DNA from 2 places in the Arthrobacter sp. PAMC25284 genome. Region 1 is predicted to be linked to the other one. Evidence: riboswitches for the same ligand, from Rfam matches in the RefSeq annotation. Region 1 holds a riboswitch; the other holds the start of a gene.
What was found. A riboswitch is a leader RNA that binds a small molecule or an ion and turns the genes downstream of it on or off. The one in region 1 is predicted to bind cyclic di-AMP.
Positions count from the first base shown of each region.

Region 2: linked by a shared signal. The riboswitch ahead of KY499_RS07520 (NlpC/P60 family protein) and the one ahead of KY499_RS04030 (C40 family peptidase) in region 1 are both predicted to bind cyclic di-AMP.

Region 1 is NZ_CP080382.1:855,349-861,631, forward strand. Features, by position in the region: gene KY499_RS04025 (heavy metal translocating P-type ATPase) at 1-2,065, shown strand, start outside; gene KY499_RS04030 (C40 family peptidase) at 2,173-2,934, opposite strand; cyclic di-AMP (ydaO/yuaA leader) riboswitch at 2,941-3,135, opposite strand; gene KY499_RS04035 (hypothetical protein) at 3,603-4,070, shown strand; gene KY499_RS04040 (DUF305 domain-containing protein) at 4,212-4,808, shown strand; gene KY499_RS04045 (F510_1955 family glycosylhydrolase) at 4,889-5,788, shown strand; gene KY499_RS04050 (cytochrome c biogenesis CcdA family protein) at 5,793-6,283, shown strand, end outside.
Region 2 is NZ_CP080382.1:1,621,779-1,628,061, forward strand. Features, by position in the region: gene KY499_RS07505 (metalloregulator ArsR/SmtB family transcription factor) at 1-8, shown strand, start outside; gene KY499_RS07510 (cation diffusion facilitator family transporter) at 5-1,153, shown strand; gene KY499_RS07515 (hypothetical protein) at 1,444-2,133, shown strand; gene KY499_RS07520 (NlpC/P60 family protein) at 2,742-3,524, opposite strand; cyclic di-AMP (ydaO/yuaA leader) riboswitch at 3,528-3,739, opposite strand; gene KY499_RS07525 (DUF305 domain-containing protein) at 4,691-5,125, shown strand; gene KY499_RS18545 (DUF305 domain-containing protein) at 5,049-5,300, shown strand; gene KY499_RS07530 (F510_1955 family glycosylhydrolase) at 5,379-6,281, shown strand.

The DNA.
Region 1 (6,283 bases):
GCCGGAGGAGGGCCCGGATAAGACGGTGCCGGAGCCGTCCCGTGACGGGCCCGCCGCGTCGGCGATCCTGCGTCCCCGGCTGCTGCTTGCCGCCGTTCTCACTCTGCCGGTGGTCATCATTTCCATGATCCCGGCCGCCCAGTTCCCGCACTGGGGCTGGTGGGCCTTCGCGCTCAGCCTGCCCGTGGTCACCTGGGCGGCCTGGCCCTTCCACCGCGCCGCGGCCGTCAACGCCCGGCACCTGGCCTCCACGATGGACACGCTGGTATCCATCGGGGTGGGGGCAGCGTTCCTGTTCTCCAGCTGGCAGCTGTTTGCCGATCCGTCGCTGACCGGGCACACCGGCATGGAGATGAGCGCCCACACCCTGTACTTCGAAGTCGCCGCCGTCGTCACGACGTTCCTGCTGCTGGGCAGGTACCTTGAAGCCAACGCCAAACAACGCGCAGGCAACGCGCTGAAAGCGCTCTTAAACCTCGGGGCCAAGGAAGCCACCGTGCTCCGCGACGGCGTCGAGTCCCTGATACCGGCCGACCGGCTGCAGCCCGGCGACGTCTTCCTCGTCCGCCCGGGTGAAAAAATTCCCGCCGACGGATTCGTCATCGACGGGAACAGCGCGGTCGATACCTCGCTCATCACCGGGGAGTCGCTGCCGGTCGAGGTTGGCGTTGACGACACGGTGACCGGGGCTACGATCAACACCAACGGCCGGCTGCTGGTGAAGGCCACCCGTGTCGGCAGCGAAACAACACTGGCCCAGATGGGGAGACTTGTCAGCCAGGCACAAAGCGGCAAGGCGCCGATTGCCCGGCTTGCAGACCGGATCAGTGCTGTCTTCGTCCCGATCGTCCTGGCCATCGCTGCGGCCACCTTCACCGTGTGGATGCTTTCAACCACTGACCCGCAGGCCTCCTTTACCGCCGCCGTCGCGGTCCTGGTCATCGCCTGCCCCTGCGCGCTCGGTCTGGCCACCCCGACGGCCCTGCTCACCGGAACCGGCCGGGGCGCGCAGCTGGGCATCCTGATCAAGGGACCGCAGGTCCTGGAAGGCACCCGGACCGTGGACACCATCGTGCTGGACAAAACCGGCACCGTGACCACCGGACGGCTCTCCGTCGCAGGTATCCACAGCTTCTCCGGGGCCGCAAAGGAGGAGCTTTTGGCCCTGGCCGGCGCCGTTGAAGCCGCGAGTGAGCATCCCATTGCCCGCGCCATCGCCCGCGCGGCCAAGGGCGAAGGACCGCTGAGGGCCGTCACCGGCTTTGAGAGCGCACCCGGTGGAGGCGTCCGGGGAATCGTCGATGGCCGCCGCGTGGTCGCCGGGCGCGCCGGGTGGCTCCAGGACAACGCCATCATCCTGACCGACCGCCATCAAACGGCCTTGAAAACGCAGGAAGAAACGGGCGCCACCGTGATCTGGGTCGGCGTCGATGGCCAGACTGCCGGAATGATCAGCCTCACTGATACGGTCAAGGATGGCTCCGCGGCCGCGATTGCCCGGCTCAAAGACCTGGGGCTCAGGCCCATCCTGCTGACCGGCGATAACGCAGCCGTCGCGGCGATCGTTGCCGCCGCCGTGGGCATTCCGGCCCACGATGTCCTGGCGGGGGTCCTCCCGGAAGGGAAAGTGCAGGCGGTCCGGAAGCTTCAGGCATCCGGGGCTACCGTGGCGATGGCCGGCGACGGCGTCAACGACGCCGCGGCCCTGGCCCAGGCCGACCTGGGCATTGCCATGGGCAGCGGGGCGGACGTCGCGATCGCCGCAGCCGACCTCACGGTCATGGGAAACGACCTCGGCCAGGTGGCCCAGGCCATCGAGCTATCCCGCAGGACACTGGCCACCATCAAGACGAACCTGTTCTGGGCTTTCTTCTACAACGCCCTCGGGATCCCGGTCGCCGCGCTGGGCCTGCTGAACCCGATGATCGCCGGCGCCGCGATGGCCGCCAGCTCGGTCCTGGTCGTCAGCAACTCCCTGCGTCTGCGCCGCTTCGCCGCGACAACCCTTCAGGATTCCCCCGCGGAATCGAAGGCCACGCTGCCGGTTCCGGCCAGGCAGGCCTGAAGCACCAAGGCCGGCGACCCGACGGGGAAGCGCCGTTGAACGCGCCAAGGGCCGGTGGGTTACTGCCCCCAAGGCAGCAACCCCACCGGCCCTTCAGCGGATACTTCTCAGGCGCCCGCGCGGACGAACGTGACGGGGCCGGTAGCGGTCAGCCACGACAGGGGATGCACAACGGTCTGGTTCTTGCCGTTCATGCCGGAGCTGAGCACCTGGCCGTCGCCGACATAGATTCCGATGTGGCCGGGCTGGATGACCATGTCCCCGGGCGTCGGGGTACCGACGACTTTCCCGTAGTTCTTGAACTGCATCGGGCCCAGGTCGCCAACCGGAATGCCGGCTGTTCCCAGGGCCTTTTCCACCAGACGGGTACAGTCCTGAATGAGACCAAGCTGCGCGTAGGCGGCGGATACCATGGCGGCATTGACCCCGCCTGCCGCCGGAGCAGCAGCAGGCGCCGCCGCGGCCTGCGGGCTGACGGTGATCTGGGCTTTTGCCGCCGGCGCCTGGACGGCCGCCGCCGGCACGGGTGCTGCAACAACTGCCGCAGGCTTTTCGATGACCGGCGCCGCGGTGGTGGCGACGGCGGGGCGTTCAAAGGAAATCCGGACGCTGGAGTCAGCGCTCAGCGGCGCCGCCGCCTGGCTGGACACCTCAAGGTTTGAGACGGGGGCAGAATCCCGCTGTGCCGGGGCCTCGGCGGCCTGGGCGGCGATTCCGCTGGTCAGAACCAGTCCCGACGCGGCGGCGATCACGGCGGCCTGGCGGCCCAGCCCGCCGGCGTTGTCGGCAACGGTCCTGGAGATTGTCGCGAGCGGGCTGGTGTGTACGGTGACCGCGCGGCGGCGGCCGTGAGCTTTGCGTGTGGACATGAAAAAGTAGCCTCTCCCAATGCCTGCGGGGTTAGCTGTCGGATTCGGATGGGAGACACCCGGCCGCAGTCCCTGCAAAAGATGCAGTGGTGCGGCTTCACCCCAAGGCCTGAGAACAGGCCAACATGTGGTTTCCCCGTCTCTGCCGGACGATTTTGCGAACGGATCCCGGGCAGCGGCAGAGTTAGGCAATCGGCTCGGGAGTGCCGTTCCCGGAGAAAATCGGCACGGATTCGACCGTACGGTAAAACCGCGGGGATGTCACATTCAGGTAACGACAGCGGCCGAGCGGGGCGCCCCGGGGCAGCAGCCCCCGGCCGGCGGGCCCCGGCAGGTCCCACGTGCGGGGGTTTCCCTGGTGGCGAAGCGCGGCATCGCCATGACCCCTCGCGAGGCCCGGCAGGTCGTCCGCGCCGCGGCCGAGGAACTCCCTCCGTCGGACAAGGACATGCAGGTCGCCGCGTGCTGGTGGTCGCCGGACGGTCCTCTCCCCCGGCGCCGGTGCCGTCCTGATGTCCCTCTCCACGGTCGCCGCTGGTCTGAACGGGCAGCTGATGAGCCGGATGAAACTGAACTGCGCCCGGGATCGTTGACCCCGGCAGGCGCCGGAAACTTTCCAGGCCGGTATTCTTAGAACGAATCATGCTCTGCCGGAAAGGAGGAACACCATGACCGCAGCCCTGCCCGGGCGAGCCATGGCGCTCTTCCGCCGTGCATCCCTGCTGTCCGGAATGCTGGCGATCATTGCCGGGATTATTGGGATGCACCTCATGAGCGGCTCCCACGTATTGCCGGCGACCGCCGCAGGCCTTGGCGTGGACACATCCCTGGACGCGCAGGTTTCCGCGGTGATCATGCCCGCCCCGGGCGGCGGTGCACGCCAGGGCGCCCCGGCTGAACAGCGCCCGGAGTCCCTATCAGGGCTTTCGTGCGCGGACGCGGGCCTCTGCCCGGCGATGACGGGCATGGCCGCCGCCTGCATTCCTTCCCCGGGCCATCCGCCGTTGGAGGCCCCGTTGCCGGGGACCACGCCCTTTGCCGATACCGTCCCGGCCGCGTTGCCGGCCGGCTTCCGTCCTTACCCGTATCTGCCCGGGGCTCCTTCTCCGGGTGACCTCTGCATCAGCCGGACGTAAAGGCTGAGCTGCGCCGTGTTCTGCCCGGCGCATAAGCCCTGATCCTGACGTGCCCTGCCGGAACTCCGGCTTCTTTGTCGTGCGCGTCACCAGCCAACGGCTCCATGTGCCGGTTGATGTCTAGAAGGACCCCCGATTTTCATGAAAAAATTTTTGACCCTCTCCGCCGCGGCCGTCGCCGCCGCGATTGCCCTGGCCGGATGCTCCGCCGGCTCCGGCGGCAGCATGCCCGGTATGGACACGGGCGGCTCCGGCGCGTCCACCGGTTCCGCCCCGATAGCTGCCGGGGACCACAACGGCGCCGACACCATGTTTGTCCAGGGCATGATTCCGCACCACAGCCAGGCGGTGGAGATGAGCGACATCATCCTCCAGAAGCAGGACATCGACCCCCGGGTCACTGCCCTTGCCACCAAAATCAAGGCCGCCCAGGCCCCGGAGATCAGCACCATGACCGAGTGGCTGAAGACGTGGAATGAGCCCGAACCGATGGCCAGCGGCGGCATGTCCGGGACGATGAGCAGTGACGACATGTCCAAGCTCCAGGCGGCACAGGGCGCCGACGCAGCCAAGTTGTTCCTGACCCAGATGATCGCGCACCACCAGGGCGCCGTGATGATGGCCAGGACCGAGGAGGCCGATGGCCAGAACGCCGACGCGGTGACCCTTAGCAAGGAGATCATCACGTCCCAGCAGGCAGAAATCCAGGAAATGCAGACGTTGCTCGGCTCCCTCTAGCCAACTGCATCACGGCGCCGGTCCCGTTGCGTGGCCGGCACCGCGTCACCGATCTTCCTATCCCCTGTTTGGAGCCTTCCATGCCTCTTTTCCACCGCCACCGGCCCCCCGCCGCGATTGGCACCGCCGCGGCTGCCGCCGTGATCTTTGCCCTGTCCGCCTGCTCTCCGGCGACCACCGATCCGTCCGCCGCAAACGGCTCGAAATCGTCCGCAGCAGCAGGCGCCGCGTCCGGGCTGCCGAGCGCCCACGTCCATGGCCTGAGCGTTAACGGCGAAACGAGCCAGGTGCTCCTGGCCACGCACGAGGGACTGTTCGACGTCTCCGGTACCCCTGCCGTGACAATCGGACCGACCAACGACTACATGGGTTTCACCGCAGCGATGGAACCGGACGTCTTCTACGCCTCGGGGCATCCGGGCCCGGGCTCGGACCTGCCCAACCCGGCCGGGCTGCTCAAGACCACCGACGGCGGCAGGACGTGGCAGCAGCTCTCGAGGCAGAAGGAATCGGACTTCCACGCCCTCGCCGCCACGAAGTCCGGCATCGTTGCGTTCGACGGGACCCTCCGGACCAGCACTGATGGCATTACATGGCAGAGTGTCGCCGCAGACTTCATGCCGGCTGTCCTGGCCGGGAACCCCTACAGTGATACCGTTCTGGCCACCACCACGGACGGGGTGCAGCGCTCCACCGACGGCGGGACCACCTGGACGCTGAATGCGGCGGCCCCTCTGATCCAGTTCGCCGCGTTCGCCAGCTCCAGGGAAGCCATCGGCGTCGCACCGGACGGGGCCGTGTACTACTCCCCCGACGCAGGCACGTCCTGGCAACAGACGGGGACGATCAGCGGCGGCGTTCAGGCCATCGCCGCAATGGAAGGCGCGGACGGCAGCCCATGGATCTGGGCCGCCACCGCAACCGGTGTGATCGTGTCCACCGACGGCGGGGCGACGTTCCGGCCCTCCGACGCGGACTGATCCGGTGGACATCGGCGACTATTTCGCTTCCACCGTACTTTCAGGTGCCTTGCTGATCGCCATTCCCTTGGCGATGACGGCGGGCCTGGTGTCCTTCCTCTCACCATGCATCCTGCCGCTCGTTCCCGGGTATTTGGGGTTTGTCTCCGGGCTGACGGACCCGACGCAGCCACAGAACCGCCGCCGGGTCCTGGCCGGGGTCGGACTCTTCATCCTGGGCTTCGCGGCGGTCTTCACCCTCTACGGGGCCGCGTTCGGCGCGATCGGCTCCTGGCTGCTGCGCTGGCAGGATGCCCTGATGCGCGGCCTCGGCGTGGTGGTGATCCTGATGGGCGCTGCCCTGCTCGGCGCCGTCCCATGGCTCCAGCAGACCCGCAAGCTCAGCCTCGGCCGCCGGACCGGGCTCGCCGGCGCACCGCTGCTGGGGATTGTTTTCGGTCTCGGCTGGACTCCGTGCATGGGTCCGACCCTCAGCGCCGTGCTGTCCCTAAGCGT
Region 2 (6,283 bases), 770 kb from region 1:
CTCTATGACTCAGACCGGCAGCCACGCGCACTCCCCCGGCTCGGGGCACGAGCACGGGCACGTCCATAAGGACGGACAGGAGCACGACGACGGCCACACTCACGTACACGAGCACCACGACGGCGGTCACCCGCATCAACACCACGACCACGGGCACGGGCACGGGCACGGGCATGCTCACGCCCACGACCATCCTCACGCCCACGACCATCCTCACGACCACGAGCATCCCCGGGGGCTGAAGGGCTTCTTCCACGGCCTGTTCGTCCCGCACAGCCACGACGCCGCGGATTCGGTCGACGACGCGATGGAGTCCTCGGCCAAGGGCATCCGGGCCCTGAAAATCTCCCTCGCCGTCCTGGCCGCGACGGCACTGCTGCAACTCGCGGTGTTCCTGTTCAGCGGCTCCGTAGCGCTCCTGGCGGACACCATCCACAACTTCTCCGACGCCCTGACCGCGGTCCCCCTATGGATCGCGTTCATTCTCGGCCGCCGGGTGGCCAACCGGACCTACACCTACGGGTTCGGCCGGGCCGAAGACCTGGCCGGGCTCTTCATCGTGGCCATGATTGCGCTTTCGGCCGTGGTGGCGGCGGTCGAATCAGTCACCCGGCTGTTCAATCCCCAGCCGGTCAGCAACCTGGGCTGGGTCCTCGCGGCGGGGCTGATCGGCTTCGCCGGCAACGAGCTCGTCGCGGTCTACCGGATCCGGGTCGGCCGGGAGATCGGGTCGGCGGCCTTGGTGGCGGACGGCATCCACGCCCGGACCGACGGCTTCACGTCCCTCGCAGTAGTTGCGGGAGTGATCGGTGTGTGGCTCGGCTTCCCGCTGGCGGATCCGATCATCGGCATCCTTATTTCAGTGGCAATTTTCGTTCTTCTCTGGGGCACCGCCCGGGACATCGGCCGCAGGCTGCTCGACGGCGTCGACCCGGACCTGCTGGACCGCGCGGAAGCGGCCATCGCCCCGGTGGCACCGCCGTCGTCGACCGTTCGGCTCCGCTGGAGCGGCCACCGGCTGCACGTGGAAGTCACCGCACCGGTGGACCCGGAATGGACCATGGCAGAGCTCTCCGGACTCAGCCGCTCGGTCGAACAGGCCGTGCGGGCGGATGTACGCAACGTGGGGTCGGTCGTCGTCGTGGCCCGGTAGGGCCGGCGCCCTGTTCCGGGATGACGCACCGAGCGGTCAGTCGGCGAGTGCTCGTGATCGTCTGGCGAACGTGGCTCGGGACGTGACGCTCGCGCTGGCAGCGCGGCAGCAACGGAAAAACTGTGAGTCTGGAGGTAGCCCCGAAAGGCGTGACCCGTCGCAGTGTTGCCGCGGTGAATGATCTGCTTTCAAGGCTCGGCGAGACCGCGGGCTGCGTCGGCGGTCTCGGGGGTGAGGGCGTATGCGTTCGACACCTGTGGACGTTTGGTCAGGCAGGACTAGAATGAGCCATGCCCACGACCGGCCGAGTTGTCTCCGTTGCGGTGCTGCTGGCCGTCGAGGCAGGACTGGCGCTGCTGGCGGTGCTGGTCCACTTCGAATTTATGAGGATTTACGGCATTGTCACCGACACCGCGCTCGAGGGACTCACTTGGGGGTTGACGGCCGGCCCCTCCGGACTCGCACTCGGTCTGGTCGCGGTGGTTGCCATTGTCGGCTTGGTGCTCGCGCCGCGACTGTGGATGCGGCTGACGGCCATGGCCATTCTGGTTCTCATGCTGCTCGGCATGCTCGCCGTCACCCCCGCGGCACTGCAGCGGAAGACTGAGGCGCAGTTCGGCTCCACTCCGCAATGCGTGAGCGAGGGCTCGGCAGAGCCCATGGCCACTGCAGATCGTGAGGCCCAGCGGGCGTTCGACTCCATCAGTCACATCGGGCTGTTCAACGGTGGCGGCGTAAATGGTGTCGGCGGCTGTGAACGCCGGCTAGTGCTCTCAGAAGACATCGACGTGTTGCAGCACTATCGTGCAGCGTTGCCAGCGGCGGGCTGGGAAGTGGTCGAGGACGACGGGCGCCACCTGCGGGCCCAGCGTAATGGCCTGGCGTTCGAAGTGATGCCCTGCTCTGGAGGAGGCGGTGTCGTCTGGGCAGGAAGCGACGACGGCCCCGCGAACGAAATACGAATGGGCTGTGCCCAATAGTGAGATGGGACTGCCCCGGTTTTTGTTGACACAGTGTCTCGAAACCCAGGTGCCTCGAAGAATATGCCACGCCAGACAATGCAAAGCCTGGGAATGCAAGGCTTGGGAATGCGACACCGAGCGTTCAAATAAAACCGCCACGGGGCCCTAAAACATATAGGGTTGGGTCACGCATAGCCCGCAGTGCGATCCGGGCGGAGACCCCTGTCAACCGTCGAACAGGAGCGGTTAGCGCGGTCGTAGCTGATTTTGCCCGTCGTGGCATATATCTGATTCGGGGGCCGAAGGTGCCGCTTTGCGACGCCGCGGCCCATCATCGCAGGCGCTCCGCCCAGGCTTCAATCGGCTCGTGCACCGGACGACCATCCGGACCACCCCGGAATGACGAACCGGACCTGCGAAATCGAAGACCCGTTCTCGCCGATGACCTGACGGCTGACGATGTCGGACTGCCCGTACTTCCCTGCAGTACTGGCTGGCTATCGCCGCGTCCGGCGTGGGCTGCGGGCATCCCGGTGCCAGTGACACACCAAGGGCCGGTGAGCCGCCACCCCCAAGGCAGCGGTTTACCGGCCCTCATGTGGCTGGGTGCTGAGGCGGGTGCGTACTCAGGCGCCCGCGCGGACAAACGTGACAGGCCCGGTGGCGGTCAGCCAGGACAGCGGGTGCACAACAGTCTGGTTCTTGCCGTTCATGCCGGAGCTCAGCACCTGGCCGTTGCCGACGTAGATGCCGATGTGGCCGGGTTGGATTACCATGTCGCCGGGCTGCGCGTTGCCGACGACTTTGCCATAGCCCATGAACTGCATCGGCGCCAGGTCCCCCACTGGAATGCCGGCAGCGCCAAGGGCCTTTTCAACCAGGGCGGTGCAGTCCTGGATCATGCCCAACTGGGCGTACGCGGCGGAGACCATCGCAGCGCCGACTCCGCTTGCTGCGGCCGGGGCTGCGGCCGGAGCGGCCGCGGCAGCCGCGACCTGGCCCTTCGACTGGACGGTTACCCGCGGGGCCGCCTGAACTGCAGCGGCCGCCGTGGCCTGCGGAGCGGGCGCTGCGGCTGCCGGCTTTGGCGCTTCAACAACAGGTGCCGGCGTGGTGCTGACCGCGGTGCGGTCAAACGAAATCGCGACGGACGAGTCGGCGTTGAGCGGCGCCTGCACCTGGCCGGTCACTTCGAGGCTCGAAACGGAGGCCGAGTTCCGCTTGACGGGCGTTTCTGCGGCTTGGGCCGCCATGCCGCCGCTCAGCACGAGGCCAGAGGCGGCCACAACGACGGCGGCCTGCCGCCCTGCTCCCCCGGCGTTGTCGGCGAGAGCTTTGGAGAATACAGCGAGGGGGTTGGTGTGGACGGTGACGGCGCGACGGCGCCCGGAAATTTTTCGTGCGGACATGAAGGAACCTCTCCCTGTGCCTGCGGGGTTAGCTGTCGGATTCGGATGGGAGACACCCGGCCGTGACCTGCAGGAGCGCAATGCTGCTCCTACTGCAAGGGCACGGCTTCACCCCAAGGCCGGCGCTAAGGCCAGCCAAACGTGGTTTCCCCGTCTCTGCCAGACGATGTAGCAATCGGACCCCGGGCAGCGGCAGAGTTAGGCAATTTGCTCGGAGGTGCCAGCCTCGATGAACACCGGCACGTATTCGACCGTAGTCGGATTTTCCGCGGATGTCACATTCGGATAACGACGCCGACCCCCTGGACAGAGGCCACGCAAGCCGTTGTGCACGTATACCCCATGGGGGTATAATCATCACGTCGTCCGATCACCCTGCGGGAAAGGTAACGCCCAGCGCCGGAAGGTACGGTTGGAACTGAATGGGCGCGGCCCGCGTTAGATCTCGTGGGGCAACCGGACCGTCCCGCGGGTACGCTTGAGTGAGTCAATTTCGGCTGGAAGGAGGAAACCTGATGTCCGTTGCCCTGATCAGCCGTACTTCGGCGTTCCTTCGCCGAGTCGGCTTGCTGGCCTCCCTGCTTGCCCTAGTCGCCGGAATATTCGGGATGCACATTATTGCCGGTGCCCACCCTATGGCGGCATCCGGGGCTGCCCACACCGCGCAAGCACTTCCCGCGGCCCACGCGCCGGCAGCTGGCCACAGCGGCCACGCCATCGGAACCGGCGCCGGCCTAGTTGCCGGCCCTGCCCCAGCCGAATCGACGTCGCTCCCGGCACCATCCGGGTCTGGACTTTCATGCGTTGGACAGGGAGGGTGCGCCGAGATGGCGGCGATGGAGGCGGCCTGCATGCCGCTGCCCGGAACCGCCGCAATGTCGGCCCCGGTGCCCGGCAGCACCCCCTTCGGTGACGTAGCCCGCGGTAGCCGTCAACCGGACTTTACCGCCTACGTGCATCCGACCAGGACTCCGTCCCCCGGGGACCTTTGCATCAGCCGGACGTAAACGGGCTGCGCCGCGCCGCCTTGCTCCGGCGCGAACATGCTTCGCTATCCCCGGCGCGCACGCGCCGTTTACACGCCCCTTGCCCGGGCGTGATTCGCTGGCCGGTGACCATACCCGCCCGGCTTGTCCCCGCAACGATCCTGAAGGACCCGCATTCCCATGAAGAAATCTATGACTATTTCCGCCACCCTGTTCGCGGCCGCCCTGGCCCTGACCGGTTGCTCGGCCGGGACCGGTGCTGCCGACAGCAGCATGCCGGGCATGAACCACGGCAGCTCCGACATGCCGGCCACCGCAGCCCCGCTGGATACCGTGACTAACAACGCGGCCGACACGATGTTCGTTCAGGGCATGATCCCGCACCACAGCCAGGCCGTGGAGATGAGCGACATCATCCTCCAGAAACAGGACATCGATCCGCAGGTCACGGAGCTCGCCAACAAGATCAAAGCCGCCCAGGCCCCCGGAAATCGGCACCATGACCGGGTGGCTGAAGACGTGGAACGAACCCGAACAGATGGACGCCGGGCACGGTATGACCGGCATGATGAGCCAGAGCGACCTGGACAAGCTCAAGGCCGCACAGGGAACTGACGCGTCCAGGCTGTTCCTGACGCAGATGATCGCGCACCACCAGGGGGCCGTGATGATGGCAAAGACGGAGGAATCCGACGGCCAAAACGCCGACGCGCTCGCCTTGAGCAAGGAGATCATCACGTCCCAGGAAGCTGAAATCCAGGAAATGCAGACACTGCTCGGTTCCCTCTAGCCGGCGCCGCAGCCGCGCCGGCACCAAGCGTGACCGGCGCGGCATCCCACTTTCCTTATCCCCTGTTTGGAGCCCTCCATGCCTTTCTTCCTCCGCCGGCGACCCCATGCTGCGGCCCTCACTGTCGCGGCAGCCGCCTCGATTCTTGTTCTCTCCGCCTGCACTCCGGCAGCCACTGATTCGCGTCCCGGCACCGGATCAGACACCTCTGCAGCAGCAGCCGTGTCCGGGTTGCCGAGCGCTCATGTCCATGGGCTGAGCGTCAACGGCGAAACCGGCCAGGTACTCCTGGCCACCCACGAAGGGTTATTCGACGTCTCTGGCAGCCCTGCGGTCAAAATCGGACCGACCAACGACTACATGGGGTTCACCGCGACCATGGACCCGGACGTCTTCTATGCCTCGGGTCACCCAGGCGCGGGGTCGGACCTGCCCAACCCGTTGGGGCTGATCAAGACCACCGACGGCGGCAGGACCTGGCAGCAGCTCTCTCGGCAGAAGGAATCCGACTTTCACGCCCTCGCCGCCACGAAGTCCGGCATTGTCGCGTTCGACGGGACGATGCGGACCAGCGCGAACGGCAGCACGTGGCAGACTGTCGCCGCGGACTTCACGCCGGCAGTGCTGGCCGGGCACCCGGACAGTGACACCGTTCTGGCCACCACCCGTGACGGTGTCCAGCGCTCCACCGACGGCGGCACCACGTGGGAGTTGAATGCGTCGGGCCCCGTGATCCAGTTCGTTGCCTTCGCCGGCGCCGGCGAGGCCGTGGGCGTCGCACCCGACGGATCCGTGTACCACTCCCCCGATGCGGGCGTGTCCTGGACACAGACGGGGACGGTCACCGGCGAGGTTCAGGCGATCGCGGCGACGTCGGCGTCGGCGTCGGACGGGACGCTTCAGGTGTGGGCGGCCACTTCCTCCGGGCTGGTGAAGTCGACCGACGGCGGGGCGACGTTCCGGCCCTATGGCGCGGAATAGTC